DNA from 4 places in the Janthinobacterium sp. SUN100 genome. Region 2 is predicted to be linked to each of the others. Evidence: predicted binding sites of a transcription regulator. Region 2 holds the regulator's gene; each other region holds the start of a gene.
What was found. The regulator sigma-54, encoded in region 2, starts transcription at its own class of promoters, with help from an activator protein. The targets are predictions, from matches to a motif close to TGGCANGNAANCTGCTTT.

Region 1: adh (aldehyde dehydrogenase) is a predicted target of sigma-54. The motif match lies at 4,454-4,471, and genes of this name have one in related genera.
Region 3: O0881_RS02000 (circularly permuted type 2 ATP-grasp protein) is a predicted target of sigma-54. The motif match lies at 2,219-2,236, and genes of this name have one in related genera.
Region 4: O0881_RS06170 (urease accessory protein UreD) is a predicted target of sigma-54. The motif match lies at 5,661-5,678, and genes of this name have one in related genera.

The regions. Positions count from the first base shown of each region.
Region 1 is NZ_JAPUBU010000009.1:7,971-15,669, reverse strand. Features, by position in the region: gene O0881_RS29100 (porin) at 1-329, opposite strand, end outside; gene O0881_RS29095 (PQQ-dependent methanol/ethanol family dehydrogenase) at 617-2,353, opposite strand; gene O0881_RS29090 (DUF779 domain-containing protein) at 2,403-2,792, opposite strand; gene adh (aldehyde dehydrogenase) at 2,848-4,368, opposite strand; gene O0881_RS29080 (beta-propeller fold lactonase family protein) at 4,713-5,669, opposite strand; gene O0881_RS29075 (TonB-dependent receptor) at 5,874-7,699, shown strand, end outside.
Region 2 is NZ_JAPUBU010000003.1:190,312-198,010, forward strand. Features, by position in the region: gene O0881_RS17345 (enoyl-CoA hydratase/isomerase family protein) at 1-515, opposite strand, end outside; gene raiA (ribosome-associated translation inhibitor RaiA) at 644-1,006, opposite strand; gene O0881_RS17355 (RNA polymerase factor sigma-54) at 1,076-2,554, opposite strand; gene lptB (LPS export ABC transporter ATP-binding protein) at 2,559-3,314, opposite strand; gene lptA (lipopolysaccharide transport periplasmic protein LptA) at 3,314-3,895, opposite strand; gene lptC (LPS export ABC transporter periplasmic protein LptC) at 3,921-4,532, opposite strand; gene O0881_RS17375 (HAD hydrolase family protein) at 4,575-5,108, opposite strand; gene O0881_RS17380 (KpsF/GutQ family sugar-phosphate isomerase) at 5,108-6,118, opposite strand; gene O0881_RS17385 (monovalent cation:proton antiporter family protein) at 6,227-7,699, shown strand, end outside.
Region 3 is NZ_JAPUBU010000001.1:497,651-505,349, reverse strand. Features, by position in the region: gene O0881_RS02010 (hypothetical protein) at 48-917, shown strand; gene O0881_RS02005 (HAMP domain-containing sensor histidine kinase) at 986-2,143, shown strand; gene O0881_RS02000 (circularly permuted type 2 ATP-grasp protein) at 2,272-3,726, shown strand; gene O0881_RS01995 (alpha-E domain-containing protein) at 3,720-4,664, shown strand; gene O0881_RS01990 (transglutaminase family protein) at 4,664-5,473, shown strand; gene O0881_RS01985 (peptidase) at 5,565-6,443, shown strand; gene O0881_RS01980 (alpha/beta fold hydrolase) at 6,552-7,699, shown strand, end outside.
Region 4 is NZ_JAPUBU010000001.1:1,412,845-1,420,543, forward strand. Features, by position in the region: gene O0881_RS06135 (HupE/UreJ family protein) at 1-425, opposite strand, end outside; gene ureG (urease accessory protein UreG) at 422-1,060, opposite strand; gene O0881_RS06145 (urease accessory protein UreF) at 1,084-1,764, opposite strand; gene ureE (urease accessory protein UreE) at 1,764-2,297, opposite strand; gene ureC (urease subunit alpha) at 2,311-4,011, opposite strand; gene O0881_RS06160 (urease subunit beta) at 4,013-4,342, opposite strand; gene O0881_RS06165 (urease subunit gamma) at 4,437-4,739, opposite strand; gene O0881_RS06170 (urease accessory protein UreD) at 4,765-5,631, opposite strand; gene O0881_RS06175 (EAL domain-containing protein) at 5,768-7,699, opposite strand, start outside.

The DNA of each region.
Region 1 (7,699 bases), on a different contig from region 2:
CTATCCGTGGCCGTCGAGTTGTAGATGCCGATCAAAGCTTTCACGTCGTACTCGCCCAGCCGCGAACTTGCCGAGGTGATCAAACCATTCGGCAGCAAGCCGTTGCCGATGGTCGTGCGGTCCTTCTCGCCGCCGCAACCGAGCGCCTGGCCGCCCAGCGCCAGCCCGCCCACGGCATCGCCCGAACACGACACTTGCGTGTAATAGGCGTTGACGATGCCGCCCACCGACACGGTCCAGTCGCCAGCCTTGATATCGACGGCGTGTGCCTGTCCCATCGCTGCGATCGTCATGACACCGAGGCTCCCCAGCTTGATCAATGTATTCATTGCTTCTCCTCTTTCTTCTCTGTTTTTAGTGTGCACACCAGTGATTGATGTACCTCAAGCTTTGGCAATAAGCGTGCCCAGCGCGGCCCATAGGGAGAAAGAGAAAATACGTATTTGACTTGTGCAGCAGCGGATCAATCGCCACTGCCGGTGTTCATTTTTTGACCGCAAGCAGGCATATCGGGCGTCCAGGTAAACAAAAAACTGACGGCCTGGGCCGTCAGCAAAAAGAAAACACCCGGCGGACAGGGAGACACCCATCCGAGTGGCCCGGATGCTTCACCCCGTTACTTCGATGCCAGCTTGAAGACCCACACGGAACCGCCCTGTTCCAGGAAGTTGACCTTCTTCGCCACCTCGCCGCCCCACAGCGGCACGGCGCCACCCCAGCCGGAAACGACGGCCACATATTGCGTGTCGCCATCCTGCCAGGTGACGGGCGGCGCCACGACGCCGGAGCCCGTCTGGAATTTCCACAGTTCCTTGCCCGTCTTCGCGTCGACGGCTTTCAGGAAGCCTTCCGGCGTGCCGTAGAACACCAGGTTGCCGGCGGTACTCATCACGCCGCCCCACAGCGGCGCGTTGTTCTTGATTTCCCAGACGATCTTGCCCGTCTTCGGATCGACGGCGCGCATGGCGCCGATGTAGTCGTCAAACAATGGCTTGATGGTGAACCCCGCGCCGAGGAAGGCCCCGCCCTTCTTGTAGCTGATCGGCTCGTTCCAGATATCCATGCCCCATTCGTTCGCGGGAACGTAGAACAGCTTGGTTTGCGGCGAGTACGCCATCGGCATCTGGTTTTTGGCGCCGAGGAAAGCGGGCGCGGCAAACACGGTCGTGCCCTTCTTGCCTTCCTCTCCCTTGGTGGGGTCGCCAGGGCGGCCGGCGGCAATGAAATTCGGCCGGCCCGTCTTCAGGTCGATGCTGCTGGCCCAGGTGATTTTCTTCACGAATGGAAAGGCGTTCTGCAGCTTGCCCGTGTTGGCGTCGATCACATAGAAGAAGCCGTTGCGGTCGGCCTTGCCGCCGTAGCGCTTGCCATCCATGTCGAAGGTGACGAACTCGTTGGCGCCATCGAAATCCCAGGCATCGTTCGGCGTGTTCTGATACGCCCACTTGATCTGCCCCGTTTTGACGTCCAGCGCCACGGTGGATGACGAGTACAGGTTGTCGCCGGGACGCAAGTGGCTGTTCCACGGCGCCGGGTTGCCCGTGCCAAAGTAGGCGAGCTTGGTTTGCGGATCGTAGGTGCCGCCCATCCAGGTCGAGGCGCCGCCCGTTTTCCACAGGTCGCCCGGCCACGTCTTGTTCGCCGTGCCGGACACGCCGTTGTCGATGGCCTTGCCATCCTTGTCGTAGCGGTGGCCCATATGGCCTTCCACGGTCGGACGGCTCCACACGAGGTCGCCCGTCATCGGATTGCGCGCTTCGACCCGACCCACGATGCCGAATTCCCCGCCCGACACGCCCGTCAGCAGCAAGCCTTCGGCGATCAGCGGCGCAGCCGTCATCGAGTAGCCGGCCGCGTAATCGTCTACTTTCTCTTTCCAGACGATCTTGCCCGTATTCTGGTCCAGCGCCACCAGGTAGGCGTCCAGGGTACCGAAAATCACCAGGTTGCCATACAGGGCCGCGCCGCGGTTGACCACGTCGCAGCACGGCATGATGCCGTCCGGCAAGCGATGCTCATATTTCCACAGCTTGGCGCCCGTTTTCAAGTCGACGGCAAAGATGCGCGAATACGATGCCGTGACGAACATCTTGCCGTTGTGAATCAGCGGCTGCGATTCCTGGCCCCGCTGTTTTTCGCCGCCGAACGAAAACGACCAGGCCGGCACCAGCTTGGCCACGGTCTTGTCATTGATCTGCGTCAACGGCGAATAGCGCTGGCCTTGCGTGCCCATGCCAAACGACAGGACGCTGGCCGGATTCTTCGCCGTGCTGTCGAGCATGGCATTGGTGACATTGCCCACGTCGGCCGCCTGGGCCAGCGATGCCAAACCCAAACCGATGAGTATCCCCATGATTTTTTTCTGCACAATCATCTCCCTCTGTTTTATTAGTATGTGTGTATCAAGTCTTGCGGTGCTCATGCGGCTGGGCATGCAACAGCGCGCACTCTTCATCGGTGAACAGGCGCGAGCGCGTCAAAAAGCGCTTGCCCGTGCCGTTGTCGAGTGAAAACATGCCGCCATTGCCATCGACCACATCGATAATCAACTGGGTATGCTCCCAGTACTCGAATTGCTCGAGTCCCATGTAGAACGGTGTGCCATTCAAATTGCCGAGATAAATGTCGGTATCGCTGACATCGAACTCGCCCAGCGCGTAGCACATGGGCGCACTGCCGTCGCAGCAGCCGCCCGACTGGAAAAACATCAGCGGGCCGTGACGCTGGCGCAACTTGTCCATCATTTCCAGCGCCGCATCGGTGGCGACCACCCGGGCAATTGCTGCACTCATGGCATCCCTTTCTGCGCGCCGCGCCCGGACAGCAAGCGCGGCGCCTGTTGCCGGTTTAGAAGAAGCCCAGCGCTTTCGGGCTATAGCTCACCAGCAAGTTCTTCGTTTGCTGGTAATGGTCGAGCATCATCTTGTGGTTTTCGCGGCCGATACCCGATTGCTTGTAGCCGCCGAACGCGGCATGGGCCGGATACAGGTGGTAGCAATTGGTCCACACGCGGCCCGCCTGGATGGCACGTCCCATGCGGAAGGCACGGGAACCGTCGCGCGTCCACAGGCCGGCGCCCAGGCCGTACAAGGTATCGTTGGCAATCGCCAGCGCGTCGGCCTCATCCTTGAAGGTGGTCACGGACACGACCGGTCCGAAGATCTCTTCCTGGAAGATGCGCATCTTGTTATTGCCCTTGAACACGGTCGGACGCACGTAATAGCCGCCTTCCAGGTCGCCCGCCTGCGTGTTGCGCTCGCCGCCGGCCAGCACTTCCGCGCCTTCCTGGCGGCCGATGTCGAGGTAGGACAGGATTTTCTCCAGCTGCTCCTGCGACGCCTGGGCGCCGATCATGGTGGCGGAGTCGAGCGGATTGCCCTGCTTGATGGCGGCCACGCGCTTCAAGGCCCGTTCGATGAATTTTTCGTAGATCGACTCCTGGATCAGTACGCGCGACGGGCAGGTGCACACTTCGCCTTGATTCAGCGCAAACATCGCAAAACCTTCCAGGCACTTGTCGAAATAATCATCATCCGCATCCATCACGTCTTCAAAGAAGATGTTCGGCGACTTGCCGCCCAGTTCCAGCGTGACGGGAATCAGGTTTTGCGCCGCATAGCCCATGATCAGACGGCCCGTGCCCGTTTCGCCCGTAAAGGCGATCTTGGCGATGCGCTTGCTCGACGCCAGCGGCTTGCCCGCTTCCAGGCCGAAACCGTTGATGATGTTCAGCACGCCCGGCGGCAGCAGGTCGCCGATCAGCTCGATCAACACCATGATGGAAGCCGGGGTTTGCTCGGCCGGTTTCAAGACAACGCAATTGCCTGCCGCCAGGGCTGGCGCCAGTTTCCACACGGCCATCAGGATCGGGAAATTCCACGGGATGATCTGGCCCACGACGCCCAGCGGCTCATGGTAATGGTAGGCATAGGTTTCCGCATCGATTTGCGCGACGGAACCTTCCTGGGCGCGGATGCAGCCGGCGAAGTAACGGAAATGGTCGATGGCCAGCGGAATGTCGGCATTCATCGTTTCGCGGATCGGCTTGCCGTTGTCGATGGTTTCCGCCGTGGCGATCAGGCTCAGGTTCTGTTCGATGCGGTCGGCGATGCGGTTCAGGATATTGGCGCGCTCGGCAGGCGAAGTCTTGCCCCAGGCATCCTTGGCGGCGTGCGCGGCGTCCAGCGCCAGCTCGACGTCTTCCGTCGTGGAACGGGCGATTTCGCAAAATGGCAAGCCCGTGATCGGGGTGATGTTAGGAAAGTATTCACCTTTTACTGGTGCAACGAATTTGCCGCCGATGTAATTGTCATAGCGTTGTTTGAAGGGATTGGCTACGCCCAGTTTGCTGATGTCTGCGAGATTCATGTCGTCCTCTATCGGGTTAATTAGAATGGAAATACTTAATTAAAATCAAACGTCCTGGTACAGATGGGGTGAGTACACGGAGTCTTCCGCAAATGCCGTGCCAGCTCGCCATCCCACTACAAACTTAGCCGGTTTTACCCCCGTTGCAAGGGCGTGGCGTCAATCCCGGCCCGCTTTTCAGCGCATGCCCCGGACTTGGGTGGGGGCGTGGCTCTGTTTGCGTTTTGAACAAGGTGGCAGCATCCTGTTCCAATCCGGGCCAGCCCTGCTGTGCCGCCACGCCGCCGCTGCACAATGGAACAGGTGTACCAGACTGGAACACCTGCGCCTGTGCCATGAAGGAATCAACGAATCACCACGCCCCATGGCAATTCACCCACGGCAATATCGGCCACCTTGCGCGCGCTGGCCGTGTCGATGACGGACACGCTGTTCGAGCGGCCATTGGCCACGTACAGCTTGGCGCCGTCGGCCGTGATGGCCATGTTCCACGGGCGCTTGCCGACGCCAATCGTGGCCGTGACCTGATTGCTGGCCGTGTCGATCACCATCACCGTACCGTCGATACCGTTCGAGACATACACTTGCTTGCCGCCGGGATGGACGGCGATGCCATTCGCATTCTTGCCCGCTGGAATGGTGGCAATCGCCTTGCGCGCGGCCATGTCGATCACGTAGACGGCATTGACCAGTTCGCACGCCACGTAGGCGCGGCCCGAGTCCGGGCTGAAACCGATGCCGCGCGGCCGCAATCCCACGGCGATGGAAGCGACCTGCCGGCGTTGCGCCACATCAATGACATCGACTTGCTCCGCCTCTTCCGCGCTGACCAGCAGCCAGCGCCCGTCCGGGCTGAAGACGGCGTGTTCCGGATTGCGTCCCTGCACCTTGATATCGGCGAGCAAGGTACCTGTCTGGCCATCGAGCAAGGCCACACTATTGTTTTCCTCGACGGCCACGGCCACGTGACTACCGTCTTGCGAGGCGCTGACGCCTTCGGGCGACTTGCCCAGCGCCACCGTGCGCACGGGTGCGCCGCCAGCGTTGTCGATCAGCAGCAAGGCGCTGCTGGCCGCATCCGTGACAAACAATTGCCGCCCGGCGGGGTCGGCGGCGATGCCGCGCGGACGCTTGCCTGCGGCGATCTGGCGCACCACCTGGTCGGTCGCCGTGTCGATCACGCTCAAGGTGCCCGACTTTTCATTGGGAACATAGGCAAAAGGAGCGGCCTGGACAGCGGTACTGGCGAGCGCCGACAGCAGCCAGCACACCTGGCGCAAGCGCAAGAAGAAGTTGGGCATAATCACCTTTTCAATGGCAAAACGAGGGAAAAGCGCGCGGTAGCGGCGCCTCTGACAATTACCGTATGCAAACGCCGTGCCACTGACACGCGTATAATTTCAGCCCACCAATGGAGACATGGCAGGCATATTGCTTGATACACCTACGCAGACCTGTACCGCGCACGCGATCAAGCAGGCTTTTATTCACATTGGAGAATCCGCATGCAGCATCGTTTCCGCCTGAACACCATCGCCAGCCTGTTTGTCGCCGGCAGCGCCACCCTCGCCCCCCATGTCTTTGCCGCCGAGGCAGCTGCCCCGGCCAACGGGCAATTCATGGATACGGTGGTCGTCAGCGGCAACCGCATCGCCCACCCCAGCCAGGAAGTGCCGGCCTCGATCGACGTGGTCGACAGCGCCCGCATCCAGGATGGCCAAATCCGCGTCAACGCGTCGGAAGCGCTGGCCGCCGTGCCGGGCCTGGTCGTGCAAAACCGCCAGAACTACGCACAAGACTTGCAAATCTCGTCGCGCGGCTTCGGCGCCCGCTCGGCCTTCGGCGTGCGCGGCGTCAAGCTGATCAGCGATGGCATTCCCGCCAGCATGCCCGATGGCCAGGGCCAGGCCGCCACTTTCAATCTCGATACGGCCGAGCGTATCGAAGTGCTGCGCGGACCGTTTTCTGCCATCTACGGCAACCATTCGGGCGGCGTGATCCAGCTGTTTTCCAAGGATGGACAAAATCCCCCTTCCGTCGAGCTGAATGTGACGGGCGGCAGCTACGGCACCAGCAAGGTAGACTTGACGGCGCAGGGCCAGGCGGGCGGCATCGGCTACGTGCTCGACGGCTCGCGCTTCCGCACGGACGGTTTCCGCGACCACAGCGCCGCCACGCGCGAACAAGCGTTCGGCAAGATCACCGTCAAGCCCACCGCGGACAGCAAGCTGACCATCGTCGCCAACAGCTTGCACCAAGGCAACACGCAAGATCCCCTGGGCGCCACCTGGCCCACGTTTGCCGCCAACCCGCGCGCCGGCGAAATCGACACGACGGACACGCAAAACCCGAAACGCACCCTGGCCGACCGCTACAACACGCGCAAGAGCATCGACCACCAGCAGATCGGCGCCACTTATGAACAGTCGTTCGGCGATGACCGCCTGCACGTGATGGTGTATGGCGGCAACCGCGACGTGATCCAGTACCAGGCGTTTAATAAAGCATTCCAAAATACCAAAGTGGACGGTCTACTTAAGCATTCGGGCGGCGTGGTCGACTTCCAGCGCCAGTTCTATGGCATCGACACCAACTGGCTGCACGTGAACCAGTTGGCCGGAGGCAAGCTGAGCACCACCATCGGCATCGACTATGGCCGCTCCAGCGATGACCGCACCGGCTATGAGAACTATATCGGCGAAGTGTACGGATTGAAGGGCAAGCTGCGCCGCGACGAGCAGGATGTCGTCTCCAGCCTCGATCCGTATATCCAGGCGGAATGGCAAGGCGGCCCGTGGCTGCTCAGCGCAGGTGTGCGCTACAGCAAGATGAAAGTGGCTGTCGACGACCATTTCCTCAGCAACGGCAACGATAGCGGCAGCCTGGAGTTCAGCCACACGACGCCCGTGCTGGGCCTGCTGTATAAACTGACGCCGAACGTCAACGTCTACGCCAGCGCCGCGCGCGGTTTCGAGGCCCCAACCTTGAACGAACTGTTTTACTCGGGCACGGGCGGCGGCTTCAATTTCAACTTGAAGCCGGCCACCAGCACCAACCTGGAAGCGGGTGTCAAGGCCAGGATCGCCAACAACACGCACGTGAATGCGGCCTTGTTCCAGATCAAGACCAATGACGAACTGGTGGTCGACAAGTCCAGCGGCGGGCGCACCAGCTATCGCAATGCGGGTAAAACCTTGCGCCAGGGCATGGAAGTGTCGTTGGATTCGAACCTGCCATATGGTTTCACGACAAAAGTGGCGCTGACCAGCCTGCACGCCGTGTATGACCAGGCATTTGGCGGCGTGCGCGAAGGCAGCCGCTTGCCGGGCGT
Region 2 (7,699 bases):
GTCAAGCCCAGGTACAGGCCCAGCTGGCCGGCCAGGCGGGACAGGAAATAACTGCCGCCCACGTCCGGAAACAGGCCGATATTGACTTCCGGCATGGCCATGCGCGTGCGGCCCGTCACGATGCGCAAGCGGTTGCCGGGCCCGGCTTGCGCCACGCCCATGCCGCCGCCCATCACCACGCCATCCATCACGGCGATATACGGTTTCGGGTAGAAATGAATTAAATGATTTAAAGCATATTCTTCTGTGAAGAAATCTTCCAGCAGGGCGCTGCCGCCTTGCGGCGTGGCCAGGCCCGCATCGTAAAAGAAACGGATGTCGCCGCCGGCGCACAGGGCCTTGTCGCTGCTGGAGCGGATCACGACGGCGTCCACCTGCGGATCGTCGCGCCAGGCCAGCAGGGCCGCGCTCAGGGCGCGCACCATCTCCAGCGACAGGGAATTCAAGGCTTTCGGACGGTCGAGCACGATGTGCCCGGTGCGGTTGCGGATGGAAGTCTGGACGAAGTCGCTCATGGCAGGCAGGAAAGAAGTGAAAGTGCGAATATTCTAATGCCTGCGCGGGGAACATTGCGTTCCGCTGGGCGCAAAAAAGGGCGCAATGTGCGCCCTTAATTGATCACAACTGCTGGAAGCGGGTGGCCTTAGACGGCGACGACGGCTTCTTCCTCGGAGTTGTCTGGCAGATGCTTGATCGCCTCTTTACCGTGCCCTTGCACTTTGGTTTTGTATTTCATCACTTGCCTATCGAGCTTGTCGATCAGCGTATCGATCGCGGCGTACAGGTCGTGCGCCAAGCTTTCCACATAGACAGTCTTGCCGCTCAAACGCAGGTTGACTTCAGCCTTTTGACGTTTTTCTTTCTCTTTGAGGTTATCCACGGTCAGAATCACGGCGATATCGATGACTTGATCGAAATGACGTTTCACGCGCTCCAGCTTCGTTTGTACGTATTCACGGATGGCTGGTGTCACTTCGAGATGATGTCCGCTGATGGTGAGATTCATACACACTCCTAAAGATGATCGGGTTCGTGCGGTCCATCCTATCCGGCCCGCAGAGGAACCGAAAAAAACTTACAAACACTTACGCAGGCTCACTGGCGGAATTTTTAATGCTTCCCGGTATTTGGCAACAGTACGTCGCGCAATCACCATGCCTTGTTCCCCCAGCATGTCCGCAATCTTACTGTCGGATAAAGGATTTTTAGGGTCTTCTGCTCCTGTCAGTTGCACGATCAATGCCCGTATCGCCGTCGATGACGCTTCGCCCCCCGCTTCGGTGGCGACGTGGCTACCAAAGAAATATTTCAACTCGAACATGCCGTGCGGGGTCAGCATGTACTTTTGAGTTGTTACCCGCGAGATAGTACTCTCGTGTAAACCCAGTGTATCAGCTATTTCACGGAGCACAAGGGGGCGCATGGCAACGGCCCCATGCGAGAAAAAGTTCTTTTGTCTTTCTACTATCGCCTGTGCCACGCGCAGGATCGTGTCGAAGCGCTGGCGCATGTTCTTGATCAGCCACTTGGCCTCCTGCAACTGTGCGCCCATGGCGCCCTCCCCCTTGCCTTGCTTGAGCAAGTTGGCGTACATGGCGTTGACGCGCAGGCGCGGCATGACGTCGTTGTTCAGGGTCACTTGCCAGCCATTGCGCGCGCGCTTGACGACGACGTCGGGCACCACGTAATCGGACACGTCCGAGGCGAACACGGCGCCCGGATGCGGATTGCACTGGCGAATCACCGTCTGCGCTTCGCGCAAGTCTTCATCGTCGCAATCGAGGGCTTTTTTCAGCTTGTTGAAATCGCGCTGGGCAAACCAGGCCAGGTGCTTTTCCACGATGACGAGGGCCATGCGCCGCGTCACCATGGCGATGTGTGGCAAGCGCTTGATTTGCAGGGCCAGGCATTCGGACGCGTTGCGCGCGCCCACGCCCGGCGGATCGAAACTTTGCAGCAGCGACAAGGCCGTGCGCATCTCGTCGGCGTCGATTTCCAGCTCTTCCGGCAGGCGCGCCAGGATGTCGTCGAGCGACTCTTCCAGGTAGCCATTGTCGTCGAGCGCGTCGATGATCAGCTCGACCAGTGCGCGGTCGCGCAATTCGAGCACCGTCACGCGCATCTGCTCCATCAGGTGTTCGCGCAGGGTGCAGTGATGGGCCTCCAATTGCGGACGCGAATCGTCGTCGTCGGGCGCCTTGCCCCGGCTCGCCTCACTCCAGTCGCTGTCGCCGCCATCCGCGGCGGCCGGGCTGTCGCCCCCCTCGCCGTCAAACGCTTCCGCTTCGGCCGGCGCTGCGGGCGCCTCCTGGCCTGGCGGCTGGGGCGGCGCTTCGGCCGGTGCGGCCGTGGAGCTCAAGGCCCCGTCGGACAGCAGGCGCAGCGAACGGTCGAGCGGATCATCGAGGCGTTCGAGCAAGGGATTGTCCGTCAGCAATTGCTCGAGTTCCTGGTGCAATTCCAGGGTAGACAATTGCAACAGGCGTATCGATTGCTGCAACTGCGGCGTCAGTGCCAGGTGCTGCGAAGTGCGCAGCTGCAATGATTGTTTCATTGGCTTACATGCGGAAGTGTTCGCCCAGATAGACCCGGCGTACCGACTCGTTCGCAATGATGTCGTCGGGGCGTCCCGACGCCAGCACCGAGCCCTGGTTGATGATGTAGGCGCGGTCGCAAATACCCAGCGTCTCACGCACATTATGATCGGTAATCAGCACGCCGATATTGCGCTCCTTCAAGAAACGCACAATGCGCTGGATCTCGATCACGGCGATCGGATCGACGCCGGCGAACGGCTCGTCGAGCAGCACGAAACGGGGATCGGTGGCCAGCGCGCGGGCGATTTCCACGCGGCGGCGTTCGCCACCGGACAGGGACAGCGCCTGGTTCTCGCGCAGCTTTTCAATCTGCAAGTCGGCCAGCAATTTATCCAGCCGCTCCTCGATCTCGGCCTTCGTCAGCGGACGGCCTTCGACGGTCTGGATTTCCAGCACGGCGCGGATATTGTCTTCCACCGTCAGCTTGCGGAAGACGGACGCTTCCTGCGGCAGGTAGGACAGGCCCATCTGCGCGCGGCGGTGGATCGGCAGGCTGGAGATATCCACGCCGCTGATATCGATGCTGCCGCCATCGGACGGCACCAGGCCGACGATCATGTAGAACGAGGTGGTCTTGCCGGCGCCGTTCGGGCCCAGCAAGCCCACCACTTCGCCGCATTCGACTTGCAGCGAAACATCATGCACGACTTGCCGCTTGCCATAGGTTTTTTGCAGCCCGCGAACGATCAGGGTGCTGCCGCAACGTGTATTTTCCATTATTTCTTTCCTGGCGCGGGCGTGGCCGGCGCTTTCTCCGCTGCCGGCGCCTTGGTCTTCGGCTGGATCACCATGCGCACGCTGCCGCCATCGGCGGTGCTGGTGCCGCTGTTGGAATTTTCCATCGCAAATTCTTCCTTGCGGCTGTCATACGAGATGAAAGCGCCATTGGCCACATCGGTGACTTTCGCGCCTTCCAGGCGCGTCAGCTTGGCTCTGGAAAACAGTTTCACCACTTCCGTCTTGTTGTCGTATTCCACGCGCTCCGCCTCGCCTTCGACCCACAGGTCGCCCGCGCCATCGCGCTTCTGGCGGAAGGTCGCAAGCTTGCCGGGATCGGCCCAGAAGGTGATGAACTGGTAGCCTTGCGGGTCTTCCGTGATCAGGGCCCGGCCCGCCTTCATGGTCAGGGTGCCCTTGACCAGCACGACGTCGCCCGTCAGGGTGCGCACCTGCTTGACGTCATCGACGTGGCCGCTGCGTGCCGTGATGACGGCTTCCTTCTCGGAATCGGCCTTCTCGGCATGCGCCACGCCCATGATGGCCAGCGAAAATACGGTCAACAGCAAGATGTTCTTCATAGTATAGTTTCCTTGTTTCATTCTGTCATTTTGCCGCCGCGGCCGGGCGCGGTTTCGGCGGGAGGACCATGCGCAGCGCATTCTGCACTTCCACCACGCCGGTGGCGTTATTCGCCTTCATGCCGATGCCATTGATGCGCGAGGCGCCCGTCAGGATATCGACAGGCACGTCCGTTTCCATTCTTTCCTCGTCCGGGAACACCGTCAGCGCTTCCGTCTTGACCGTCAGGTTCTGCGCCTTCGGACTGGCCACGCGGTCGATCACGACCTTGCGGTGCAGTTGCAGCCGGGTATTGTCCTGGTCGATATGCGCCAATTCCGCATTCATGTTCATCGGCGGCATGCCTGGCGTGAGCTTGCGCACGAAGGGCTGGTCGATATCGGACGAGTCGTCCAGCGGATAATGCGTGAGCTTGGTGCCCGACACGATATAGCTGGGCTTGCCCGTCAAGTCCATGCGCACCATGCTGAAATTGGTGATGAAATAGTCGGGCTCATCCAGATGCTTGCTGGCCGTGATGTCCTGGCCATTCTTGTTCATCACCTCGAGCAGCCAAAAGCTGCCCAGCGCGACGACAACCGCGCCCAGCACGGTAAAAATCATGCGCCAGCGATGGGCGCCTCCTGGCTTACGCATAGGGCTTCACTCTTTCAAAGGTCACTGGCGAGGCGGCGCGCCTCACTCCAGGAACGGCGCCATGACGCGCGCATAGTTGTCCTGGGCGCGCAGCAGGAATTCGCAGATCTCGCGCACCGCGCCGCGGCCGCCGCCGGCCTGCGTCACATGGTGGGCCATGCCCTGCACTTCCGGGCGTCCGCCCGGCACGCTGACGGCAAAGCCCACGCGTTTCAGGATGGGCGCGTCGATGACGTCGTCGCCGATATAGCCGCATTGCTCTTCCGTCAAGCCCGTCAGCGCCAGCAATTCGCGAAACGGCGTCAGCTTGTCGTGGCCGCCCTGGTGCACATGGGTAATGCCCAGGTCTTGCGCGCGGCGCGCCGTGATGGCCGAGCGGCGCGCGCTGATGATGGCCGTCTGCACGCCCGATTCCTGCAGCAGCTTGATGCCCAGGCCATCATACACATTAAACGTTTTCATCATCTCGCCGTCCGGGCCGAAATGCAGGCTGCCGTCGGTGAGCACGCCATCGACGTCAAAGATCATCAGTTTGACCTTGGCCGCCCGTGCCAGGTTGTCCGCCACGCTGTCCATCAGATCACCTTCGCTTGCGTCAGATCATGGATATGCAGCGCGCCCACCAGCTTGCCGTTGGTATCGACGACCAGCATCTGGTTGATGCGGAACTGCTCCATCACGGCCACGGCGTCGACGGCCAGGCGTTCGGGCGCGATGCTGCGCGGCTGCGCATGCATGACGTCGCGGATCGCCACTTGCGTGAAATCCTGCACACGCTCGAACATGCGGCGCAGATCGCCATCCGTAAACACGCCCACGGGACGGTTGTCCGCGTCGACGACGGCCGTCATGCCCATGCCCTTCTTCGTCATTTCCTCCAGCGCCTGCAGCAAGGAAGCGTCCACGGGCACCTTGGGTACGCGTTCGCCGCTGCGCATGACGTCATGCACGTGCGTGAGCAAACGGCGGCCCAGGGCGCCGCCCGGGTGCGAGCGGGCGAAATCTTCTTCCTTGAAGCCACGCAAGTCGAGCAAGGCCACGGCGATCGCGTCGCCCAGGGCCAGGGTGACGGTGGTGCTGGCCGTCGGCGCCAGGTTCAGCGGACAGGCTTCTTTCTCAACAGAAATATCCAGGTGCACGTCGGCCAGCTGGGCCAGGCTCGAATTGGGCTTGCCCGTCATGGAAATCAGCACGCCGCCCATGCGCTTGACGACGGGCATGATGGCCATCAGTTCCGATGATTCGCCGGAGTACGATATTGCAATAAAAGCATCGTCCGAGGTGACCATGCCCAGGTCGCCATGGGCCGCTTCGGCCGGATGCACGAACAGGGCCGGCGTGCCGGTGGAAGCGAGGGTGGCGGCAATCTTGCGCGCGATATGGCCGGACTTGCCGATGCCGGAGACGACGACTCGTCCTTTGCATTGCAGCAACATCGCCACGGCGCGGCCCACGCTGTCGTCCGTGGCCAGGCGCGCATGCAGCGCAACGATGGCGTCGGACTCGATCTGCAAGGTGGTGCGGGCCAGCGCGACAGCGCGCTCGGTCGTCGCTTGCATGTCAATTCGATCAAAAGCTTTCAGCATTGTTTTTTCATGGGTTACACTCATGCCCAAAGTATAAACGAATTAGGAAAGCAAAAAACTTGCCAGTCACAACAAACAACGATTTCCATTGACCGTACCGGGCAACCCATGTTTTCCTCGCTTGAACTGACCCTGATGTTACTCGGCAGCGCCGTGCTGGGCGTGGTCGCTTTCAGAATGTTGCATTTGCCGCCCATGCTGGGCTACCTGGCCGTCGGCATCGTCATCGGCCCCCACGCGCTGGGCCTGGCGGCGGAAAACGAGGCCAGCCACACCTTGGCCGAGTTCGGCGTCGTCTTCCTGATGTTTTCCATCGGGCTAGAATTCTCTCTACCCAAGTTCCTCGCCATGCGGCGCATCGTCTTCGGCCTCGGCATGGCGCAGGTGGTGACCACCATCATCGCCACCGTCGTCTTCGGCTGGTTTGTCGCCCGCTACCTGTCCGCCTATATCCACCTGAGCTGGCAAGCCGCCTTCGCCCTGGGCGGCGCGCTGGCCATGTCGTCGACGGCCATCGTCTCGAAAATGCTCACGGAGCGGCTGGAACTGGAAAGCGAACACGGCCGCAAGATCATCGGCATCCTGCTGTTCCAGGACCTGGCCGTCGTGCCCCTGCTGATCCTGATTCCCGCCCTCACCCGCGATTCGGACAACCTGGCCGAAACCCTGGCCTGGGCAGGCGGCAAGGCCCTGGTCGTGCTCATTTTGCTGCTGTTCATCGGCCAGAAGATGGTGCGCGGCTGGCTGACCATCGTCGCCAAGCGCCGCTCGCAAGAGTTGTTCATGCTCAACCTGCTGCTGATTACCCTGGGGGCGGCGTGGATCACGGAACGGGCAGGATTGTCGCTGGCCCTGGGGGCCTTTGTTGCCGGCATGCTCATTTCCGAGACGGAATTCAAGCACCAGGTGGAAGAGGATATCAAGCCCTTCCGCGACGTGCTGCTGGGCCTGTTCTTCATCACCGTCGGCATGCTGCTCAATATCCGCGTGGTGCTCGACAACTGGTGGCTCGTGCTGCTCTTGCTGTGCGGCCCCGTGCTGCTGAAATTCGCCCTGATCGCGGGCCTGGCCCGGCTGTTCGGCTCCAGCAACGGCGTGGCCTTGCGCACGGGGCTGGGCCTGGCGCAGGCGGGCGAATTCGGCTTCGTGCTGCTGAACCTGGCCGGCGGCATCAAGCTGATGGATCCGTTCGTCGTGCAGGTGGTGCTGGCGTCGATGGTGCTGTCGATGCTGGTGGCGCCCTTCCTCATCGCCAAGTCCGACGCCATCGTCATGAAACTGGCGGCCAACGACTGGATGATGCAATCCTTGGCGCTGACGAAGATCGCCACGCGCACCATGGCGTCACAGAAACACGTGCTGATTGCCGGCTTCGGACGCAGCGGGCAAAGCCTGGCCACCCTGCTGGCGGAAGAAAAGATCGAATACCACGCGCTGGACCTGGACCCGGAACGGGTACAGGAAGCGCAGCTGGCCGGCGCCCACGTGTCGTATGGCGACGCGGGCCGGCGCGAAAGCCTGGTGGCGGCCGGTATCTACCGGGCCAGCGCCGTGGTAATCACGTACGCCAACACGCCTTCG
Region 3 (7,699 bases), on a different contig from region 2:
CATGTGTGCGCCTGTGCCGCAATGCGCGCTTCGGCGACAATGCCGACATGAAACGACTCCCTGCCCTGCTGCTTTGCCTGTCCCTGCCGGCCCTTGCCCAAAAACAAGCCGCCTGCCCGTATGCCGCCTGGAAAAGTGGCTTCAAGGGCGATGCGCTGGCGCAAGCCACGTGTTTGCTGCGTCCCGTCAAGCTGTATGCGCGCCTGGGCGACAGCGCGCCGCTGCCGGACTTCCTGGCCGCCCGCATCGGCCAGCGCGCGGGCATCGCGCCGGCCCGCCTGCGCGCCTGGCTGGCGGAACAGGGCATCGCCGAGGCGGACGTGGGCGGCGCCGTCGACGCGCCCCTGTCGCGCGCCGTGGGCCGGCTTGCAGCGCCGATGGCGCGCTATTTCGTCATCCACGACACCAGCTACCCGAATTTCTTGTTAGAAACCATTCCCGACCACATCAACGACGCCAGCTGGGATTTCAACGACTTCAGCCTGCGCAATCCGGCGCTGGGCGGCGGCCCGAAGGGCCATGTCTACGTGAACCGCCTGGGCGGCTCGCTGCAGGTGCGCGATTTCGGCACGGCCAGCTTTGCCAGCAAGCTGGAAAAGGACAAGCCTTCGCTGACGGGCCTGTTCCTGCACGTGGAACTGGTGCAACCGCGCAACTCCGTGCCCGGCGGCGGCAAGGGCAACGATGGCCTGGCGCCCGATCCCGGCTTTACGCCCGCCCAATACGACCGCCTGGCCCTGCTGTATATCGCCGCCAGCGTTCGCAAGGGAACGTGGCTGATTCCCGCCTTCCACGCCGTGCTCGATACAGGGTTTGCGAATGGTCATGATGACCCACAGAACTTTTCGCTGAGCGAGTGGTCAGCCTCGCTTTCCCGCCTGTATGCGGCCTTGCGCCAGGCCGATACTGGACAATAAAGCATTTCCCCGCCGGCTGATTAGGCGCATACTATTGCAAGCATAGTCACTGCGGTCAGGGAGGCCAGGTGAGCATCAGCACGGACCATCATGCGGGTCGCCAGGCCGGCGCGCACCAGCCATTGCAGCGTGCGCAGCGCATCTTCGCCATGCGCGACGCCGTCCTCGAGGCCTGGGAACAGCGCGTGCGCGCCAGCGTGCGCGGCGCGGACCAGTTGCTCACGCCCATACTCATCAATACCTTGCCGGCCTTTTTCGACAACCTGGCCGAAGCCCTCACCCCCGGCCACCCGCGCGACAACGCCGCCAGCAACAGCAACGTGCCCGCCGTGCATGGCAACGAACGGGCGCGCATGACCAATTACGGCCCGGAACAGGTGATCCAGGAATACCAGATCTTCCGTGACTGCTTCGCCGCCACTGCACATGAGTCCGGCATCACCCTGCGCAGCAAGGATTGGCAAGTGATCAACAAGTCGATCGACGTGGGCATCCGCGAATCGATACGCGAATTTACCAGCATGCACGAAAGCTTCCGGCGCCGCGTCGCGGCCGGCCTGTCGCACGACATGCGCAATCCCCTGGCCGTCATCAGCACCAGCGCCCAGCTGCTGTTCAGGCCAACCGACGCGGAGCGGGTGGTATTGCTGGCGCACAAGATTGTCGAGCACAGCAAGCGGCTCGACAGCATGATCGAGGAATTGCTCGATGGTCTCAGCTACCACCAGGGCCAGCAGCTGCCGCTGGTGCTGAGCCAATTCGACGTGCTGCCGCTGGTACACGCCGTGGCCGGCCAGGTCAACTTGCAGCGGCCGGACAAATGCCGGGTCAGCGGGCAAGCCGTCACCGGCTGGTGGTGCGAGAATTCGCTGCGGCGCGCGCTGGAAAACCTGCTCGGCAATGCTCTCAAGTATGGCAACGACACGCCCATCAGCGTGCACGTGGAAGCGGTCCACGAACGCCTGATCGTCACCGTCCACAATGGCGGCCAGGCCATCGCGCCGGAACAGGCCGCACGCATCTTCGACTACTTGCGCCGCGAAAACGACAACCCCGCGCCAGGCTGGGGCATCGGCCTGCCCTTCGTGCAAAGCGTGGCGGAAAGCCACGGCGGCAGCATCGCCGTCGACAGCGCGTCCGAAACGGGCACCAGCTTCATCTTCGACGTACCCGTCGATTGCCGCCCCTTCGTCCCGTCCGCAGACGTCCCCAAGAGTGGCGCCTAACGCACCGAATTGGTGCACGGAATGGCGCGACGCCACAAAAGTGGTCATATTTACACCTGTTCACGCCCGCCCTGTTGGCACGCTTCCTGCTGAGCTATACCCAGACACGGCTCAAGGGAAATCACAACATGGCAAATTTTTTCAATGAAATGACTGCAAATGAAGTGGGTACGGACAGCAAGGTACGTGAACACTATCGTGACTTCAGCAATTGGCTGGAACAGCAATCGCCCGAGACCATCGCCCGCAAGCGGGCCGAAGCCGACCTCACGTTCCGCCGGGTCGGCATCACGTTCGCCGTCTACGGCGACGATGCCGGCACGGAACGCCTGATTCCGTTCGACACCATCCCCCGCATCATCCCCGCCGCCGAATGGGCGCAGATGCAGACGGGCCTGGTGCAGCGCGTGCAAGCCTTGAACATGTTCATCCATGATATTTATCATGAGCAAAACATCATCAAGGCGGGCATCATTCCCGCCGAGCAAATCTACAAGAATGCCCAGTACCGCCCGGAAATGCAGGGTATTTCCGTCGCTTCCGACATCTACGCCCACATCGCGGGCGTCGACATCGTGCGCGCCGGCCAGGGCGAATTCTATGTACTGGAAGACAATTTGCGCGTGCCCTCCGGCGTATCCTACATGCTGGAAGACCGCAAGATGATGATGCGGCTGTTCCCGGAACTGTTCGCGCGCAACCGCATCGCCCCCGTCGACCATTACCCGGACATGTTGCTCGACAACCTGCGTTCCGTGGCGCCCATGGGCGTGGACGACCCGACGGTCGTCGTCATGACGCCCGGCATGTACAACTCCGCCTACTTCGAGCATGCGTTCCTGGCCCAGCAAATGGGCGTGGAACTGGTCGAAGGCAAGGATTTGTTTGTCAACGACAACTCCGTGTACATGCGCACGACGCGGGGGGCGAAGAGAGTCGACGTCATCTACCGCCGCGTGGACGACGATTTCCTCGACCCGCTGGCCTTCCGTTCCGACTCCTCGCTGGGCGTGCCGGGCCTGCTGTCCGTCTACCGCGCGGGACGCGTGACGCTGGCGAACGCCATCGGCACGGGCGTGGCCGACGACAAGTCCATCTATCCTTTTGTGCCCGACATGATCAAGTTTTACTTGTCGCAAGAACCGATCCTCAACAACGTACCGACGTACCAATGCCGCAAACCGGCCGATTTGTCCTACGTGCTGGCGAACTTGCCGACACTGGTGGTCAAGGAAGTGCATGGCGCGGGCGGCTACGGCATGCTGGTGGGCCCGGCGTCCAGCCTGGCGCAGATCGAGGATTTCCGCCAGCGCCTGCTGGCCAATCCGGGCGGCTACATTGCCCAGCCGACACTTGCCCTGTCCGCCTGCCCCACGTATGTCGAGGCCGGCATCGCGCCGCGCCACATCGATTTGCGTCCATTCGTGCTGTCCGGCAAGACAATTTCCATGGTGCCGGGCGGCCTGACCCGCGTGGCCCTCGGCGAAGGCTCGCTGGTGGTCAATTCCTCGCAGGGGGGCGGCACCAAGGATACCTGGGTACTGGAAGCCACATCCGCTTTTGCAGGAGAAAAAACATGCTGAGCCGCACCGCCGATCATTTATTCTGGATGGCCCGCTACACGGAGCGGGCGGAAAACACGGCGCGCATGCTGGACGTCAACATGCAGACGTCGATGCTGCCCCAGTCCGAGCAGGACGCGGAACAGGGCTGGCGCGCCACCCTGGGTATTTCCGAGCTGCAAAGCGCGTACGACCACAAATATGGCCGCTTCCACACGCGCGACGTGCTCGACTTCATGGTGCGCGACCCGAACAACCCATCTTCCATCCTCGCCTGCCTGACGGGCGCGCGCGAAAACGCCCGCGCCGTGCGGGGCACCCTGACGACGGAAGTGTGGGAAATCCAGAACGCCACCTGGCTCGACATGCAAAAGCGCCTGAAGAGCAATCTGCTGGAAACGGACCCCAGCCAGTTCTTCGAATGGGTGAAATACCGCTCGCACCTGTCGCGCGGCGTCACCCTGGGCACCATGCTCAAGGATGAAGCCATCCACTTCATCCGCCTGGGCACCTTCCTGGAGCGGGCCGACAACACGGCGCGCATCCTCGACGTGAAGTTCCACGGCGCGCGCGACACGTCGAAAGACATCACCCAGCGCGATTTCTACTACTGGGCGGCCCTGCTGCGCTCCGTTTCCGGCTTCGAAATCTACCGCAAGGTCTACCGCGACGTGATCACGCCGGCACGGGTGGCGGAATTGCTGATGCTGCGCGGCGACATGCCCAGGTCGCTCTTGGCCTGCATGGATGACGTGGTGGAAAACCTGAAACATATCCGCAACGACGTGTCGGCCGATACGGAGCGTTTCGCCGGCAAACTGCATGCGGAACTGAAATTCGGCCATATCGACGACATCATGAAGGCGGGCCTGCACCATACATTGACGGAATTTCTGGAAAACATCTATGACCTGGGCAACCGGGTCAGCCGCGACTTCCTCGTTCCATTGGCGGCCTGATGCAGCTCACCATCCGCCACGAAACCCATTACGCCTATAGTGCGCCGCTGGCCTACACCATCCAGCAGCTGCACCTGACGCCGCGTATCGAGCCGCAGCAGCGCGCCCTGTCCTGGCATATTGCCACGCCGGGCCAGTGCCACGCCTACACGGATGCCTACGGCAATCTGTCGCACATGCTGACGATTAACGGCAGCCATCAGTCGCTGAGCCTGGTGGCGCACGGCGTGGTGGAAACCATCTACCCGCACAAGGGACGGCTGAACCTGGTCGATACCCTGTCGCCGCTATTGTTTACCATGCCGACGCCGCTGACCCAGGCCAACCCCGCCATCCTCGAGCTGACGGCCGCCAGCCTGCCGGACCGCCGCGTGACGGCCGGCACGGGCCATTTGCTGCGCCTGGCCGAGCACATCGTCGGCAAGGTCGCGTATGAAAGCGGCGCCACCATGGTCACCACCACGGCCGGCGACGCCCTGGCCCTGGGGCGCGGCGTGTGCCAGGACCACGCCCATTTGTTCCTCGCGTGCTGCCACGCCTGGGGCATCCCGGCCCGTTATGTGTCCGGCTATATCGATCCGGGCACGACGGGCCACGCGGCCAGCCATGCCTGGGTCGACGCGTGGACGGAAGACACGGATTTCGCGGGCTGGGTCAGCATCGACGTCACGCATGCGCGGCTGATGACGGATGCGTATTGCCGCCTGGCCATCGGGCGCGACTACGATTCGGCCGCCCCCGTGCGGGGCGTGCGCCAGGGCGGCGGCACGGAAACATTACGAGTCGATGTGCAGATCGTGCCCGTGTAAACGGGCAGGAATGAGGCTGGCCGGGCCTTGCAGGCGGTAGGCCGGGCCCGGCTGGTGTAAAATGCTTCCCCTTTTGATTTGATTTACGACAATGACTTATTGCATAGGCATGCGCCTGAACGAAGGCCTGGTCTTCCTGTCCGACTCCCGCACCAACGCCGGCGTGGACCAGGTGGGCACCTTCCGCAAGATGAGCGTGTTCGAAAACCCGGGCGACCGCATGCTGGTCTTGATGACGGCCGGCAATTTGTCGATCTCGCAGGCGATCCGCCAGATCGTGTCCGAACACGTGGATGCGGACGGGCGCAGTATCTGGAACGTGGCCAGCATGTACGACGCGGCCCGCATCGTGGGCGAAGCCGTGCGCACCGTGCACCTGCGCGAAGCGAAGGCGTTGGCCGACTGCGGCATCGATTTCAATGTCAGCATCATTCTCGGGGGCCAGATAGGCGCCGAGCGCTGCCGCTTGTTCCAGGTGTATTCGGCCGGCAATTTCATCGAATCGCACGATGAAAACACGTATTTCCAGATCGGCGAAGCGAAATACGGCAAGCCCATCATCGATCGGGTCATCAATCCATTCACGCGCCTGGACGAGGCTGCCAAGTGCGCGCTCATTTCCATGGATTCCACTTTGCGCTCGAACATTTCCGTCGGCTTGCCGCTGGACTTGCTCGTCTACGAGACGGGCAGCCTGGCCGTCACGCGCTTCGTCACCATCGATGAAAAGAACCAGTATTTCCGCATGATCCGCGATACGTGGGGCGAACAATTGAAGCATGTGTTCGAAGGCATCGTCGATCCCGTGTGGAATGCGGCGCCGGAAACGACGACGAACGTATTATCGTCGTCCAACATGCAAAGCAAGCCCGTGCGCGTGGCCATCCCCGAGCACGTGAGCCGCGGCGGCCTGACGGTGGCGCCCCTGCAATCCCTGGCGCAGCAGTTCAGCGACGACAAGCAGCATTGACCGTTGACAGGCCCGCTGCGCGGGGCGCTGGACAAGTCGCTTTCCGCGTGCTTTTATGGCAATATGGGTTGACATTCAATCCAGATTGACCTGAAAGGCAGGTGGCGCATGGACTTGATCACTTCCGCCGTCGTGGCAGCCATCGGGCATGGCGCGCCCGGCCATGCTCTCGAAGCCGTCGCCAGCCATTATGAACGGCTCAAGCAAGCCATCGCCAAGTTCGACGGCGCCGCCGCCATCCTGGCCGCCATCGCCGCGCTGGAAACCGAACCTGCCGATACCCGGCTGCAACTGGCCCTGGCGGCCGCCCTGTCCGCCGCGAAAGTGCCGGACGACATGGAAACCCTGTTTGCCGCGCAAGGCTTGCTCGATGCGGTGCAGCCCCCGCTGCGTCCATTTCCCCCGTCGCCCGCCCCTGCCGACCAGGGCGCCGTCGTGTCGAACTATGCGGTGGTGAAAGTGTATTTCGCCACGGACCGCCAGCGCGACGTGGGCAAGCCGCCGGCCCAGCGCTTCAGCGGCGAACGCAACATCATGGGCGGCAATGGCCCCCTCAGCTATGGCAGCTGCGACGTCAGCATTCCCCGCGACCATCGCATGGGGCAGCTGGAATCGCCGTCGCTGTGGCGCCTGGAGTTTCGCGACGACCCGGCCAAGCACGTGGTGCTGCTGTCGGCCGAGGTGCAAGACCGCGGCAACTTCTTTGCCGCCTTGAAGACCCAGATCCGCGCCTCGGCTGGCAAGAGCGCCTTTGTCTTCGTGCATGGCTATAACATGAGTTTCGAGGATGCGGCCCGGCGCACGGGACAGATGGCCTACGACCTGGGCTTTGACGGCGCGCCCGTGTTCTACAGCTGGCCGTCGCGCGGCGAGGTGGCCGGCTACACCATCGATGAAAACAATATCGAGTGGAGCACGCCCCACCTCGCCAGCTTCCTGAGCGACTTTCTTGCCAGCACGGAGGCGGCGCAAGTGTACCTGGTCGGACACAGCATGGGCAACCGCGGCCTGGCGCGCGCCGTGGCCGACTTGCTGGCCGCGCAGCCGCAGCTGGCGCAAAAGATTACGGAAATCATCCTGTCTGCGCCCGATATCGACGCCGCCATCTTCAAGCACGATATCGCGCCGAAACTGGCCGCCGCGCGCAATCCCGTCACCCTGTATGCCTCGTCGCAAGATCTGGCCCTGGCCGCCTCGAAAGCCGTGCACGGCTACCCGCGCGCGGGCGACAGCGGCGCCGGCATGCTGATCGTGGC
Region 4 (7,699 bases), on a different contig from region 2:
GCAGCCGAGGCGGCCGGCAATTCCTGGCCATGCGCATTGCCATGCGCCAAGGCAAACACGCCCACCATGCCCATGCCGAGCCAGTTCGGCAAGGCCAGCGCCAGCGCGATGGCCAGCCCCACCAGCGCCACCGTGGCGGCGATGCCCGTTTCCAGCCCCGGCACCGTCAATCCCACCATGCCGGCCAGCGCGCCCAGCAGCATCATGCCGAGAAAAGTGGCGGGCTGGGCCAGGCCGCCGCGCTGCGGGCCGCCCCAGATGCCCACGCCCAGCATGGCCAGCAAATGGTCGATGCCCGTGAACGGATGGGCGAAACCGGCCAGGAAGCCGGCGTTCTCGCCATGACCGGGATGGGCCATGGCGGGCAAGGCCAGCAGGCACAGCGCCGCCACGGCGGCCGTTTTCTTCATCAGTCTTGCGCTCATTGCAACTCCTTGCCTTGTTGATCGAGCAAACCTTGCTCGCGGATAAAATCGATAACGATCTGCACGCCGTCGCCGCTGCGCAGGTTGGTGAACACGAAGGGACGCTCGCCGCGCATGCGTTTGGCGTCCTGCGCCATGATGTCCAGGTTGGCGCCCACGTAGGGCGCCAGATCCGTCTTGTTGATGATCAGCAAATCGGAACGCGTGATGCCGGGCCCGCCCTTGCGCGGGATCTTTTCGCCGCCAGCCACGTCGATCACGTAAATCGTCAAGTCCGACAATTCCGGGCTGAAGGTGGCCGCCAGGTTATCGCCGCCCGATTCGACCAGGATCAAGTCGAGATTCGGAAAGTCTGCTTGCATGCGCGCAATGGCTTCCAGGTTGATCGACGCATCTTCGCGGATGGCCGTGTGCGGGCAGCCGCCCGTTTCCACACCCATCAGGCGCTCGGCCGGCAAGGCATCGGCGCGCAGCAGGATTTCCATGTCTTCCTTGGTATAGATGTCGTTCGTGATGACGGCCATGTCGTAGCGCTCGCGCATGCCCTTGCACAGCATTTCGCACAGGGCCGTCTTGCCCGAGCCGACGGGGCCGCCGATGCCTACGCGCAGGGGGTTTGAGGTAATCGATGTCATGTTGTAGTCTCTCGTGGTAGTGTTCAGGAGCGGTACAGCCGGCTGTACTGCACTTCGTGCCGCATCGACAGCAGCGACAGGCCAGGCGCCCAGTTGCCCATCTCGTCGTCTTGCAAGGTTTGCGCCGTCAGGGCCGCCGCTTCCAGGTCGGGCCGCAGCGACAGCAGCAGCCGCTGGCCCGCCACCTGCCCCAGCGGCACGGATTTCACGCAGACAAGCACCTGGTTTTCCGCCCACGCGAACAGCATGGCCAGCAGCGCCTCTTCGCGCGGAATGGCCAGCGCCGCCACGGCGCACGCATACGCCGTGGGCAGGGCTACCTCCGGCTGGCCCTGCAGCATGTCTATCAGCACGCCGTCGGCCACGCCCAGCTCGGCCAGCAATTTGGTCAGCGAATATCCCATCTGGATGGTTTCGGCGCGAAATTCCGCCGTGTCGCGCGAGGCGATGAATCGCTCGCTCCAGCACTGCACGGCGTGCAGATCCTGCGCCTCGAAGGCTTGCATCAAGCGCCAGCACAGGGGCGCCTCCCAGCGCGCCACCACCTGGGCCAGATGCTGGGCGATCCATTCGCGCGCCGTGGCCGCATCCGTCACCAGGTTTGACTCCAGCGCCGCTTCCAGCCCCTGCGAATAGCTGTAGGCGCCGATCGGCAAGGCCGGGCTGGCGAACTGCAGCAAATGCAGCAGGGCCGACGCCTGCATCATGCGGCGCCTGGCGCGCCCGGCGTATCACCGGGGCGGTGGATCTTTTGCCGCAGCGGCACGGGTGCCAGCAAATGCTGGCCGTGGCCGTCGTGGTGGCCATGGCCGCCGCCATACGCGCCCGCCTCCGGCTCGAACGGCGCGCTTTCTTCCGTCACAGTCGCTTGCAAGCCTTCCAGCATCTCCTTGAGCACCACGTCCTTGCGGATGCGCAAAAAGCCGTCGCCCACCTGCGCCTGCGTGTGGCGGTTCCCAAGGTGGAAGGCGCAGCGCAGCAAGGTATGCGCATCCGCACACTGCACCAGATAGGTCGGTTCGCGCGCGGCGACGATCTGCACCACCGTTCCTTCCGGCCCCGTCATGCGTTCGCCGTCGCGCAGCACCGTGCCGCGCACGGTGAACACGGCGACATCCTCGCCATTCGACAGCACGGCGCGCAGCCGGCATTTTTCGCGCTGGTCGTAGGGCAGCACCAGTTGGGCGACGGCGGCGCGATGGTCGTCAGCCGTCAGTTTGGTATGCAAAGTGAGCATGCTTGTCTCCCGCCTAAAATAGAAAATAACGCTGCGCCATCGGCAGCACGGATGCCGCCTCGCACACGAGCAGCTGGCCGTCGGCGCGCACGGCGTAGGTTTCCGGGTCCACTTCCATGTGCGGCGTGGCGCTGTTGTGGACCATGTCGTGCTTGCGCAAGCCGCGCATGTTCTTCACGGCGATGACGGATTTATTGAGTTTGAGCTGGTGGCCGATATCGAGCTCGTAGGCCGCCTGCGAGACAAACGTAAACGACTTTTTCAGGCCGCCGCCGAAGGCGCCGAACATCATGCGGTAGTGCACGGGCTGGGGCGTGGGAATCGAGGCGTTCGGGTCGCCCATCTGCGCGGCCGCGATCATGCCGCCTTTTAAGATCATCGATGGCTTGACGCCGAAGAAGGCCGGCTTCCACAGCACGATGTCGGCGATCTTGCCCGCCTCGATCGAGCCCACCACGTGCGAAATGCCATGCGTGATGGCCGGGTTGATCGTGTACTTGGCGATATAGCGCTTGGCGCGGAAATTGTCGCTGCGCGCCGTGTCGGGCGCCAGCGCGCCCCGCTGCACCTTCATCTTGTGCGCCGTCTGCCAGGTGCGCATGATCACTTCGCCGACCCGCCCCATGGCTTGCGAGTCGGACGACATCATCGAGATGGCGCCGATATCGTGCAGGATGTCTTCGGCGGCGATGGTTTCGCGGCGGATGCGCGACTCGGCGAACGCCACGTCTTCGGCGATGGCCGGGTCCAGGTGGTGGCACACCATCAGCATGTCCAGGTGCTCGTCGAGCGTGTTGACGGTGAACGGGCGCGTGGGGTTGGTCGACGAGGGCAGCACGTTGGCTTGCCCGACGGCGGCGATGATGTCGGGCGCATGGCCGCCGCCCGCCCCTTCCGTGTGAAACGTGTGGATGGTGCGGTCCTTGAAGGCCGCCAAGGTGTGTTCCAGGAAGCCGCCCTCGTTGAGGGTATCGCTGTGCAGCGCCACCTGGATATCCATGCGGTCGGCCACGGACAGGCAATTGTCGATGGCGGCCGGCGTGCTGCCCCAGTCTTCGTGCAGTTTCAAGCCGATGGCGCCCGCGCGCACCTGCTCTTCCAGGGGCAGCGGCAAGCTGACGTTCCCTTTTCCCATGAAGCCCAGGTTCATCGGGAAGGCGTCGGCGGCGGCCAGCATGGCGTGCAGATGCCACGGCCCCGGCGTGCAGGTGGTGGCGGCCGTGCCCACGGCCGGCCCCGTGCCGCCGCCCAGCATGGTGGTCACGCCGCTCATCAGCGCTTCCTCGATCTGCTGCGGGCAGATGAAGTGGATGTGCGTGTCGACGCCGCCGGCCGTGACGATCATGCCTTCGCCGGCGATGATTTCCGTCGCACCGCCGATGGGGAGCGTGACGCCGGGCTGGATGTCGGGATTGCCCGCCTTGCCGATGCCGAAGATCAGGCCGTTTTTCAAGCCGATATCCGCCTTCACGATGCCCCAGTGGTCGAGGATGACGGCATTCGTGATGACGGTGTCCATCACCTCGGCCGCGCAGCGCTGCGACTGGCCCATGCCGTCGCGGATCACCTTGCCGCCGCCGAATTTCACCTCTTCGCCGTAGATCGCGTAGTCATGCTCGATCTCGATGAACAGTTCCGTGTCGGCCAGGCGGATGCGGTCGCCCTTGGTGGGGCCGAACATTTCGGCATACGCGCTGCGGGGAATGCTGGCCATCTCAATCCTTTCCCGGTGGAGTGTCTTGCAGTTCACCCATCACTGCGCCATTGAAGCCGTAGACCTTGCGTTCGCCCGCCAGCGCCACCAGTTCCACCGTGCGCTGCTGGCCCGGTTCGAAGCGCACGGCCGTGCCGGCCGTGATATTGAGGCGCATGCCATAGGCGCGCCAGCGCTCGAAGGCCAGCGCCGGGTTGACTTCGAAAAAGTGGAAATGCGAGCCCACCTGGATCGGCCGGTCACCCCGGTTGGCCACCACCACGGTAGCCGTGGCGCGGCCCGCATTCAGGCTGATTTCGCCTTCTTCCAATTTGTATTCGCCTGGGGTCATGATATTTTCCTTCGTCAAAGCGCTCTACGCTGGCCGGCGGATCGCCGGCGCCACACAGGCACGGCGCGGATGGCGCCCTGCCATGCAATCAAAACTACGGTATCGGGTGGTGCACGGTCACCAGCTTGCTGCCATCGGGGAAGGTCGCTTCCACCTGGATATCGGGGATCATCTCGGCGATGCCGTCCATGACGTCGGCGCGCGACAGAATCTTCGTACCGTCCGACATCAGCTGCGCCACCGACTTGCCGTCGCGCGCGCCTTCCATGATGGCGGCACTGATCAGGGCCACCGCTTCCGGATAATTGAGCTTCAAGCCGCGCGCCAGGCGCCGTTCGGCCAGCAGCGCGGCCGTAAAAATGAGCAGCTTGTCTTTTTCGCGGGGAGTCAGGTCCATGGTTTTCCTTGCGTTTCTTTCCTGATTAAGTATTCCAGATGCGGGGCACGACGGCGTCGCGTCCCAGCATGGCGGGACGCAGCAGCTGCCAGGCGGCCAGCATGATGCGGCGCGCCGCCTCGCTGTCGCCGCACAGCAGGCGCACCACCACCAGCGCTTTCATGTGCGTGGCGCCAAACGCGGCGCCGGCCGGCACGGCGATCTCGCGCACGGCCGCCAGCACGGCGGGAGCAACGGGCATGCCGACGGCGATCAGGGTGGCGCACACCGTGTGGCCCCCCAGTCCCAGCGGGCTGACCATCAGGGCGCCGCCGGCGGCCAGCACGCCCTGCTCCCACCACAGCAGCTTGCCGCCGCGGCGTATCTGCACCTGCTGGCTGATGCTGCCCGTGTTGAACATTTCGCCCGAGGCGCTGCGGCCCAGGCAGACGATGTCGCAGCCGATGTAGCGGGCGTCCGGCGCCAGTTCCACCTCGTGGCGCAGGCGCACGCAAGCCTGGTCAAAGAAGATGCTTTCCTGCGGCAGCCACTCGATGGCGGCGCCGCTGCCGGCGCGCAGCACGAGGTGCTGGCCCGAGACATGGCCGTTCGCGCGGTACCACTTGGCGGCGCCCGGCGACGTGAGCAAGGCGTGCGCGCCCTCGCCCACCGTGGCGTCGACGGCCAGCTGGTCGCCGCCCACCACGCCGCCGGGCGGATGGATGATGATGGCGTGGCAGACGGCATCGCCTTCCGGATACAGGGGCTTTTGCACGCGCAGGGGGCCGCTGTGCGTGCGCTCGACGAGACGGCTGACGCCATCGTGCAGCGCAAAGCCCAGGCGCAAATGCGCCTGCCAGGCGCTGTGCGCGCTGGCGGCAGAAGGCGTTGCGAAATGTGGGCTATCTGGCATGCACTGCAATCGTGTAAATAACGATCTACAAAGCAGGATGCATGCCAGCGTCAGAGGGAAGAAACGTGAGAATCATGCACCGCATTGCGGCGCCCGCACCATATCAGTGCAGTTATCGTGCAGGCGCGGGGTGTGCTTATGCCGACACGGCTGCCGACGCCACCGTCAGCACACGCCGTTCGCGCAGCAGCGCCGTGAAGGCTTCCGCGGCCAGGGGGCGGCTGAAATAATAGCCCTGCATTTCGTCGCAGCCGTGTTCCGTCAAAAAATCCACCTGCTCGCGCGTTTCCACGCCTTCGGCGATGACGCGCATGTCCAGGTTATGCGCCAGCGAAATGACGGAACGGGCGATGGCCGCATCGCTGCTGCTGGTGGTGACGTCGTCGACGAACGATTTGTCGATCTTCAGCACGTCGATGGGGAAGCGTTTCAGGTAGCCGAGGCTGGAATAGCCGGTGCCGAAGTCGTCGAGCGAAATGCCCACGCCGATATCCTTCAGGCGCGTGAGGGCCGCCACCGCCTTGTCCGGGTCGCCCATCACCGTGCTTTCCGTGATTTCGATGCCCAGGCAGGCGGGCGCGATGGCGTATTTGCGCAAGGCCGCCTCGACGAACGGCACCGTGCGGTCTTGCGCGAACTGCTTGCCGGACAGGTTGACGGCCACCTTGATGCTGCCCAGGCCCGCGTCGTGCCAGGCGCGGATTTGCGCGCAGACGCTTTCGAGCACCCATTCGCCGATGGCCGTGATCGAGCCATATTCCTCGGCCAGCGCGATGAACAGGCCGGGCGGCACCTTGCCCAGCACCGGGTTATCCCAGCGCAGCAAGGCTTCCGCACCCAGCAAGGCGCCCGTGCGCAAGCACATCTGCGGCTGGTAGTGCACTTCGAATTCATCGCGGCCGATGGCGCCGCGCAGCTGCTGCTGCATCGCCAGGCGGGCGCGGATGTCGCTGCCCATGCGCTCCGTGAAGAAGGCGTAATGGTCGCGCCCCATTTCCTTGGCGCGCACGAGGGCCGTGTCGGCGTGGCGCAGCACGTCGTCGAGGCTGTCGCCGTCGGCCGGACACATGGCGATGCCGATGCTGGTCGTCAGCGCCAGGCGCTCGCCATCGACGCTGAGTTCCTCGCGCAAGCCGGCCAGGATAGTTTGCGCCAGCGCAAGCGTGCGCCCCAGCAGGGCATCGTCCTGCAGCAGGATCTGGAATTCGTCGCCGCCCTGGCGCACCACCGTGTCGCCTTCGCGCACGCAGCCGGACAGGAAACGCGCCACCACTTGCAGCGCCTTGTCGCCCACGGCCTGGCCGTGCGAATCGTTGATGTTCTTGAAGCGGTCCAGGTCCAGGCACATCAGCACCACCTGCTGGCCGTCGCGCAGAGCGTTCGCGCGCGCCTGTTCGAAGCGCTCGCGCAGCAGAACGCGGTTCGGCAAGCCCGTCAACGCGTCGTGGTAGGAGAGGAAATCGATCAGATGCTGCTCGGCCTTGCGCTCGCTGATGTCGAGGAAGACGCCGATGTAGTTGACGACGGCGCCGTCGGGCCCGTGCACGGTGGAGACGCTGAGCAGGCAGGGATAGGTGTCGCCGCTCCTGCGCCGCGTCTGCACCTCGCCCGACCAGCAGCCGCTGCTGCGCAAGCCCTGGCGCAGGGCCAGCAGCACCGCCTCGCCCGTGTATTCGGCGTGCAGGCGCAAAATGTCCGTGCCCACCACTTCCTGCGCCGCGTAGCCGGTGATGCGCGTAAAGGCGGGATTGGCCGTGACGATAACGCCGGCCGGATCGGTGATCAGGATGGCGTCCTGCGTCGCTTCGAAGACCTGGCCCGACAGGCGCAGCAATTCTTCATTGGCGCGGCGGATCTGCACTTCGCGCGCCAAGGTGCTGGCCACCTGCTCCAGTTCGGCCGTGCGTTCGGCCACGCGCCGTTCCAGGTTGGCGCGCTCCTGCGCCAGCTGCAGCTGCGCCCGCGCCAGGCGCACGTGGGCGTCCGTGCGGGCCAGGATTTCCTCGGCCTGGAAGGGTTTGGCGATGAAATCGACGGCACCCAGCGCGAAGCCGCGCACCTTGTCGTC